4 regions of the Oceanobacillus sp. FSL K6-0251 genome follow, and region 4 is predicted to be linked to each of the others. Evidence: riboswitches for the same ligand, from Rfam matches in the RefSeq annotation. Region 4 holds a riboswitch; each other region holds the start of a gene.

The links. A riboswitch is a leader RNA that binds a small molecule or an ion and turns the genes downstream of it on or off. The one in region 4 is predicted to bind thiamine pyrophosphate.
Region 1: linked by a shared signal. The riboswitch ahead of tenA (thiaminase II) and the one ahead of MKY45_RS15525 (lipoate--protein ligase family protein) in region 4 are both predicted to bind thiamine pyrophosphate.
Region 2: linked by a shared signal. The riboswitch ahead of thiT (energy-coupled thiamine transporter ThiT) and the one ahead of MKY45_RS15525 (lipoate--protein ligase family protein) in region 4 are both predicted to bind thiamine pyrophosphate.
Region 3: linked by a shared signal. The riboswitch ahead of thiW (energy coupling factor transporter S component ThiW) and the one ahead of MKY45_RS15525 (lipoate--protein ligase family protein) in region 4 are both predicted to bind thiamine pyrophosphate.

Annotation. Positions count from the first base shown of each region.
Region 1 is NZ_JBBORS010000001.1:2,378,700-2,380,901, reverse strand. Features, by position in the region: gene MKY45_RS11995 (uridine kinase family protein) at 1-201, opposite strand, end outside; gene tenA (thiaminase II) at 502-1,188, opposite strand; TPP riboswitch at 1,280-1,382, opposite strand; gene MKY45_RS11985 (NAD(P)-dependent alcohol dehydrogenase) at 1,533-2,202, opposite strand, start outside.
Region 2 is NZ_JBBORS010000001.1:2,700,762-2,702,963, forward strand. Features, by position in the region: gene MKY45_RS13580 (response regulator transcription factor) at 1-118, opposite strand, end outside; gene thiT (energy-coupled thiamine transporter ThiT) at 382-948, opposite strand; TPP riboswitch at 1,091-1,195, opposite strand; gene MKY45_RS13590 (M3 family oligoendopeptidase) at 1,260-2,202, opposite strand, start outside.
Region 3 is NZ_JBBORS010000001.1:902,965-905,166, reverse strand. Features, by position in the region: gene MKY45_RS04540 (LytTR family transcriptional regulator DNA-binding domain-containing protein) at 1-981, opposite strand, end outside; TPP riboswitch at 1,095-1,208, shown strand; gene thiW (energy coupling factor transporter S component ThiW) at 1,343-1,807, shown strand; gene thiD (bifunctional hydroxymethylpyrimidine kinase/phosphomethylpyrimidine kinase) at 1,841-2,202, shown strand, end outside.
Region 4 is NZ_JBBORS010000001.1:3,099,792-3,101,993, reverse strand. Features, by position in the region: gene ileS (isoleucine--tRNA ligase) at 1-851, shown strand, start outside; TPP riboswitch at 983-1,085, shown strand; gene MKY45_RS15525 (lipoate--protein ligase family protein) at 1,280-2,122, shown strand; gene lipA (lipoyl synthase) at 2,115-2,202, shown strand, end outside.

The DNA of each region.
Region 1 (2,202 bases), 720 kb from region 4:
AATCGTCGCGTCGAAAAACGCATCACACTGAATAACAGTTGCTCCTACGTGTGAAGCAACCTCAGCAGCCAGCGTAGATTTTCCTGCACCGCTCCCCCCGTCCAAAGCCACCACTAAGGGGCTGATTCGTCCTTTCAGGTATCCATTTATAGCGGATACGATTTGCTCGGAAGCTTTTCTTGTTACTTGAGTGTTTTTCACGATTATCCCTTCTCCGTGTCAGACACAAGATTAAATTCACTATCTACAAGTATTCATTTCTTTGGAATAAATGCTTATTAAACTAAATTTCCGGCTTTCGGCTTGTTTGCTTCTTGCCATTACGAAAATTGTATCACAAGTAAATTAGCTGCATCGTGTTTTTAACAAAATTGCGTAGTTGGTATAATAAATACTTTTCCCTTCCAGTCCAAAAAAAGAACCCTCAGATAAATGAGAGTTCTTTAACATGGAACGAATAAACCGAACCCATTAAGAAATTGGAAGCCGTTCTGTTTCTTCTTAACGACTGTTCACTTTTTTACTTTCTGAAAGCCAGCCTTCAAGATTGTAGGACATTTCCCAGAAATGGAGTTCGTATTCTTTTGCGATAATAAATTGTTCTTTTACCTTCTCTTTTTCCTTATCATTCATATCTTCAACTAAAGTGTTTAGTAAATTAATCATTTCGGTAGTTGAATCTTGAAACCAGTCACTCGCATACATTTTAATCCAGTTACGATAAATTTCCGGCTCTGGAGTGGCATTTTCATTCACTTTTCCGATGTCCGCATATAACCAATAGCATGGCAGTATGGCAGCCACAGTATGTGCTAGATTTCCAGACAGGCTTGCTCGATACAAATGCGAAGTATAGGCATACGCAGTTGGCGCTGGTTTGAAGTTATCTAAATCTGCTTGTGTAATATTTAAAATCTCAGCGTGCTCATTATGCACGGTCAGTTCAGCCTCTGCTGTAAAGCGCGCTTTATCAGCTAAAAGAGCAGTCAGCTTAAAATCTTCGGCCTGGGATGCTGCAATCGCGTGGATCTTACCGTAATGTTTTAAATAGTAAATATCTTGTAAAATATAATACTTAAATGTTTCTAGCGGCAAATCTCCTTTCACGATTCCTTGCACAAATGGGTGATGTAAACTTTGCTCCCAGCTTTCCTTCGTTGCAGCACGTAATTCATCCGTAAATTTCATAAAAAAAATCCTCCTTTAATCTTTTTTCTAAAGACTCGTAGAAGGAAGCATCTGCATACAAAAACATACACACGAAAAAATAGCGCATGGTTGTCTGCTTATTCTACTTCCCTCCGCTGGCCTTAACCAGATCAGGTTCTAAGGGTGCTAAATATACATTTATCTCAGCCGTTACGGCGCCCCTAGCAGAAAATTGAAATGTATTCGATTGTCTATTATGGTAGCAGAACAAATTGTTAAGTCAAGTCTTTTTTGTTTATAAGAAAATCAGCAAAGAAATAATCAAATCTATTAAAAAAATAGGTTTCCAAGAAGCTTAAAAAACTAGTGTGTTTCACTCGTTATCATGGATAAATCATTATCTTAATGCTAGTATCCTTCTGATTTACGGCGGTTTCTACAGCCTCTTTGATATTATCTAAACGATACTTATGGGTAATTACATCCTCGAGACCAAGGTCCTGACTGCCAATTGCCTGTATTGCTGTCGGATAACTGTTTGCATAGCGAAAAACACCGTGAATGTCGTATTCTGAATCGACGATATGGGTAATATCTACAGGTATTTCTGAGGATGCAGGTAATCCAACTAATACAATCCTTCCTCCGCGTTTCGTAATCGTCAGTGCATCCTGAACCGCCCGGCCATTACCTGAAGTTTCAACGGCGATATCCAAACCACTGCCAGCTGTTGCCTTTTCTATCTCCTCATGAATATTATCTTGTGTTGGATCAAATACCTTTGTCGCGCCAAATTTCTTCGCTAATTCTCTGCGATATGGTACCACATCCGAGCAATAGATTTCGTTCACTCCGAATATTTTCGCTGCCTTGATCGCTAACAGCCCAATAGGTCCTAAACCGGTTATCAGCATTTTATCATTGGGATGAACTTTTCCGCGCTGCATCGCATGAATGCCAACAGAAAGCGGTTCAATTAAAGCCCCTTCTTCATAGCTCATTTGATCCGGTATTTTAAAGGCGAAATCACTGCGAATCGTGACATATTCAGAC
Region 2 (2,202 bases), 400 kb from region 4:
GATAGGCTTCTTCTCCATCGTATGCTACCTCTGTTGTGAATCCGGCATTTTCCATATTATATTTTAATAAAGTAACAATCGATTGCTCGTCATCCACAATTAGAATCTGTTTTCCCACTTAGAAAATCCCCCTTATTCATATATACGTTCTCTTAGACAAAAATTCCTTCTTTTAAAGCTCCCTTTTTTTGTTAAATGAAGATGTGAGAATGTATCTTTATATATTTTATTTTCTTTATTCTACCATTATTCACGTTCAACGCCTATTCCATAAGTAAATGTTAATAAAACTTAACAAAACTATCCAAATAAAAATAATGGTTTAAGAAAAACCTGAAGCAAGATGTGCTACAGGTTTTTGTGTGAGGGAGTTTTCTTTTGTTATACTTTTCCAACTAATGTTCTCGGCTGTTTATAAAACAGGAGGAACACAATAACAAGACTTAAAATAAAGGATGGAACCATATAGGATGAATTATATATTAATGAATAAAGCCACGCCGGCTGTCCTTCGACGGCTGAACCAAAGAAAACCATTCCGGCAATATAATGACAAATAAAACGAGCAGCTGATCCCAGAAATACACCTACGGATATATAGACAAAGGATTTCTTTACCCGCTTGTTTTTCATGCTTTCGATAACCTGCTTCGAAAACACTCCGGCAAGCCCTACTACCGTAAAAGCTAATCCATACTCAATGATTCCCTGTACGGGATGCAGGATATAAGCTGTACCAGTTGCCACCTGTAATATTCCCCAAAGGAAACCGGACAACAAACCTCCTTTCAGACCCCAGCGAAAGGCTACAATGAAGACAGGAATCATTGCAAAAGAAACGGAGCCTCCTTGCGGCCAAAGCTTAAATCCTAACGGTAAAATGTCCAGCAGTAATGCAAGTGCCGTAAAAATAGCTACTTCTACTAAAAATAATGTTTTATTCTTCAATCGTCTCTCCCCCATTTACATCGAACAATCTTTTTTTAGACAACAAAAAAGCAATGCCAAGGGAGTCTTCTTGATGGCGGTATTCTTTAAAAATACATTTTAAGAGAATACCTTAAACTCCACTCACACATTGCTTTTATATCCATCAAAAAGTCCACAATCCCTACGCCAGCGCTAACTGACAGGTTCAAAGGGTCAGAACATAGAAAATGTCCACTCTCAGCCAAAGGCTCCCCTTGCAGGCTTTTTATATTCACTTTTTTGTATAGGCTTAGTATAAATCACTTTCTAAAAAACCGCAATAGCCCCTGTTATTTTTCAACTTTCTTCGCTAATTCCAAAAATTCCTGCACATCCTGTTTACATATTTCGATGGTATTTTCCCAAAACTCAGGCTTGGACAAATCTACTTGCAAATGCTTTTCAGCAAGCTCTTCTACGGTCATTCTGCCGGTATCCCTTAATAAAGCAGTATATTTTGCTTCAAAATCTCCTTTATAATCCTTTGCATAAGCATAAATTCCCTGGCTGAATAAATAACCAAATGTATACGGGAAGTTATAAAATGGCACACCAGTAATATGAAAATGCAGCTTGGAAGCCCAGAAATGCGGATCATATTCGGACAGACTTCCGCAGTAAGCTTCCTTCTGTGCTTCCACCATAAGTTCATTTAACCGTTCCGTACTGACCATACCTTGCTTCCGTTCTTCATAGAATTGTTTCTCGAATAAAAAGCGTGCATGGATGTTCATGAAGAAAGCCACACTGCGCGATACTTTATCCTCTAACAACGTTAATTTTTCTTCATCTGTCGCCGCCATTTTCACCGATGCATCCGCTACAATCATTTCTGCAAAGGTCGAAGCAGTTTCCGCAACATTCATTGCATAGCCTTGATTCAAACCGTTCATATCGTTCATCACATACTGGTGATAGCCATGTCCCAACTCATGAGCCAGGGTAGCTATATTAGAAGGTGTTCCAGAGTACGTCATAAAAATACGAGTTTGTTCACTGAGCGGAAAGCTTGTACAGAAGCCCCCCGGACGTTTTCCTGCACGATCTTCCGCTTCAATCCAGCGTTTTTCAAACGCCATTTGTGCGAAATCCGCCATTTGGGGACTGAAGCCGCGGAATTGCTCTACAATAAAAGCAGCTCCTTCATCATAACTTTTCTTTTCCATTTTTGATTGAATCGGAGCATTCACATCGAAAATGCTTAATTTATCCAAATTTAACAGAGAAGCCTTT
Region 3 (2,202 bases), 2.2 Mb from region 4:
ATCTACAAGAGATAAGCTGTAGCTGTTTCTCGTCCATGTAATTACTTCTCTTATTTTTTGAAGATTCACAATATAAGAACGGTGACAGCGAAAGAATCCTTGATGAGACAAGCGCTGTTCCAATTCTTTTAAGGTAAAACCTGTAGGAAACCCCTCTCCGCGAGTATACAGATAGGATTGTCCTTCCTGACTTTCGATGTAATCAATCTCCTGCGGATCAAATAAAATAATCTTATCCTCTACTTTTGCGGAGATTTTATTTAACTGGAAAGTTTGCTTTATTTGAACCGCTTCTTCTGCTGTTTCTTTAACATTTGTTTCTGTGGAGGTTAAACGTTCTTTCTCCTCTGTTTCCACGTCCATTTGCTGTATCCCTTGCTCATTTAGACGATAGACCGTATCCGAAATGGTCACAGCACTCTCCGTACTTGTCGTTAAAATCAATACCGCTTTTTGCTGTTTCTGCAGCAATTCGACAAATTGATGGAGGACCCGTTTCGTTTCTAAATCTACATTGACCTCAGGCTCTTCGAAGATAACCACTTCCGCCTCCTGCATTAATATTCTGCCAAACTGAACACGACGCTTTTCAGAACGATTGAGCTGATGCATCTTCCATTTCGCTTTTTCCTCCAGTTGGATTTGCAATAGTACTTCCTTTATGGAAGTCTTGCTTTGATATAAAGAGCCGATAAATTTCAAATATTCCTGTACCTTCAATCTTTCATAAATGCCCTCTTCATACCAGCAAATCCCTAAAGAAGAAACGTATTTCTGCTTATCCTCCTGTAATGTCTGTTGCTTGATTTGAATCGATCCATTCCGCACATTTTCTTTTCCGATAATCATCTGCAGCAACACCGCACGTATATTAACAGTGGATTGAATTGCCTTTATTTCTCCAGGTTTTACTTCTATATCTATTTTCGGAAATAAGGTCTGGTCTCCCTGACGATATTCCATTCCGTTTATGCTTAACATGTTTCATTCCTCTTTCTATTGATAACATCCTTTATATGAGCTTGCAGTCTAATGATTATTTCATGACAAACCGTTGAATCTTTGATACAGTAGACTCAAAGATAATAATGAAAAGCAACTACTAGGGGAGCCCAACATCGCGGGCTGAGAGGGAAGCATGCTTACTTTCCGACTCTTACAAACCTGATCTGGCTAATACCAGCGTAGGGAAGTAGTCAATCAACATATGATTACTCTCAGTATACCAAATCAGGCTTCTCGATAAAGCCTGATTTTTTATTTTTACAAAGTAGTTACCTTTTCATTTCCCTTAAATTAGAAGGAGATGATTGGATTGAAAAATCGCACACGCCTGTTAACAATGATGGCTGTACTTGTTGCTATCGGAACGATTGGATCACAATTGCTCTGGTTTCCTGCCGGAGTTGCCAGAGCCTATCCTGTTCAACACGCTATCAATGTTATTGCCGGGATTATGCTCGGGCCGGGTCCGGCAGTTATTGTCGCATTGATGATTAGCCTGCTCCGAAACCTTTTAGGACTGGGAACCTTGGTTGCTTTTCCTGGAGCAATGATTGGAGCTTTTGCTGCTGGGGTATTGTATAAGAAAACGCAGAAATATCCAATGGCAGCTCTTGGAGAAATTATTGGCACCGGAATTATCGGCTCTTTCTTTGCAGTTCCGATAGCCAATCTGCTTATGGGAAGCTCTGCGGGAGCATTTGCCTTTATCCCGGCATTTGTTGTAAGCAGTGTCTCTGGTGCATTGATTGGCTGGCTGTTAGTCAGCCGTCTCCCGGCACAGCAGTTTTCTTTAACAAAATAATTTACTTTATTCTATCCAAGGAGGATTTTTATTATGAGTCAGGTTCGTTGTGCATTAACTATTGCCGGTACAGACCCTAGCGGTGGCGCCGGTATTCAAGCAGATTTAAAAACATTTCAGGAGTTAAAAACCTATGGCATGTCCGTGATCACTTCCGTTGTAGCTCAAAATACGACAGGGGTCCGCTCTGTAGAGCATATGCCTCTTTCCATGATTGAGGACCAGCTGGATGCAGTGATAGAAGATATGCCCATCCATGCTGTGAAAACAGGAATGATTGCAAGTAAGCAGATGATGGAATTAATCGTAAAAAAATTGGAGAAGGTTGATGCACCTTATGTCATGGACCCAGTGATGGTGGCTACCAGCGGGGACTCATTGATTGATGAAGAGGG
Region 4 (2,202 bases):
TTTTAAAACAGACTTCAGAAAGCTATCGTAAAATCCGGAATACCTTCCGTTTCTTACTGGCGAACCTTGCTGATTTTGATCCTAGCAAAGATCGCGTGAAGGATGAAGAATTGCAGGAAGTAGACCGTTATATGCTTTATCGTCTGCAGCAGATCTTAAATAATGCACGTGATAATTATGAGCACTTTGAATTTGCACCAGTAATCAGCCAAGTCCATAATTTCTGTGCTGTTGATTTAAGCTCCTTCTATTTAGATTTTGCGAAGGATATCCTGTATATTGAAGCTGCAGACCACCCGCGCCGCCGCAGTCTTCAAACAGGCTACTATGAAATTTTAACAACACTTGTGAAATTGCTTGCTCCAATTATTCCGCATACAACGGAAGAAGTTTGGGAATACATTCCTGGAGTGGAGGAAGAAACGGTTCACTTAACAGATATTCCTGAGCCGCGGGAGGTTGCAGGTGCAAAAGACATTGTCGGAAAATGGGATCACTTTATGGAAGTAAGAGATGATGTTCTGAAAGCACTCGAAGAAGCAAGAAGCGAAAAGGTTATCGGGAAATCATTGGAAGCTAAAATTACAATCGTGCCGCTTGATGAAGAAACGAAGCAGGTGCTTGAAAACATTTCGCATCTGCATCAATACTTTATTGTTTCAGAAGCAGTTATCGCAGATGAAAAAGGAACAGGCAAAGCATATGATTATGTTGAGGTTGCTGTTGAAAAACATCCTGGAGAAACGTGTGAACGCTGCTGGGTTGTTTCAGAAACAGTAGGCGAAGACAAAGATCATCCAACACTATGTGCTAGATGTGCCAGTGTTGTCAAAGAAAATTATGAGAATTAAAAAACAGGAGCCAGCTTTCTCAAAAGCTGGCTCCTGTTTTTACATATCTGCAAATTGTAAATGCTAATTATTGTATTTTTCTTTACAATTATAAAAATTACCAGTAGACTTAATTTGTAAACTGAATAAGTATTATGCACTGGGGGAGCTGTTAAGCTGAGAAAGACATTCTGTATTGACCCTTGGCACCCGAACTAGATAATCCTAGCGTGGGGAATGTGCAGTCGATAAGGAATTAGATAATTTATCCATTTATCAATAAATCTATCAAAGGCTGCATTCTATGGAATGGGCTCTTTTTTTATTGAATATATTCCCCATTTCGCTTATATCTTTTAAGCTTAATGATCAGGAAGGGCCGCTAAGAAGCTTGGCATAACAGGGAGCAGCTCCTGCAACAAGTAATTTGTTCATTGGAGGTGACGAAATTGAAGAAACAGTGGGCGTTTATCGATACAGGATTCCGTGGTGCTGCATGGAACATGGCTTTTGATGAGTGCTTGATCAATTGGCATCAAGAAGGTAAAATTCCGCCGACATTACGTTTCTATGGCTGGGAAAAGCCCAGTTTATCGATTGGCTACTTTCAAAAAGTCGATAAGAAAATTGATCTGGAAGCAGTGGAGCGCCATCAGTGTCAGTTCGTCCGTCGTTTGACCGGCGGCAGTGCTGTGCTTCATGACGATGAATTAACGTATAGTCTGGTTATTACAGAGAGTGATCCAGATATTCCTGTATCTGTACAAGAGGCCTACCATGTACTGGCAGAAGGAATATTTGAAGGATATCGCAATTTAGGGATTCCTGCAGAATATGCAACACTGGACAGAGAAAGTGCCAGAGGAAGGACAGCAATATGCTTCGAAAAACCTGCGTTCTATGAAATGGTTGTTGACGGTAAAAAGCTTTCTGGAAACGCACAGACAAGGAAAAAAGGTGTATTGATGCAGCATGGGTCTATTCCTATGAGCATGAATACAAACATGCTTTTTGATTTATTTGTATTCTCTTCCGAAAAAATAAGAGAACGAAGCCGGGCAGCATTTTCTAAAAAAGCGGTGACGATTAATCAATTAACGAATCGAGAGCATCGGTATGATATGCTGACGGATGCATTCAAAGAAGGGTTCAAGGAAGGTTTAGGTTTAGAATTTCATCCTCTGCAATTAACCAAGGCTGAGTGGGATGAAGTAGAGCAATTAGCACAATCAAAGTATGAAACGGAAGCGTGGAATATCAACTCAAACAAGGAGCGTGCTGGCATTGGCTAAACAATCAGAATATATTCGTAAACCAGAATGGCTGAAAACAAAAATCAACACCAATGAATCATACAAAAAATTAAAGAACT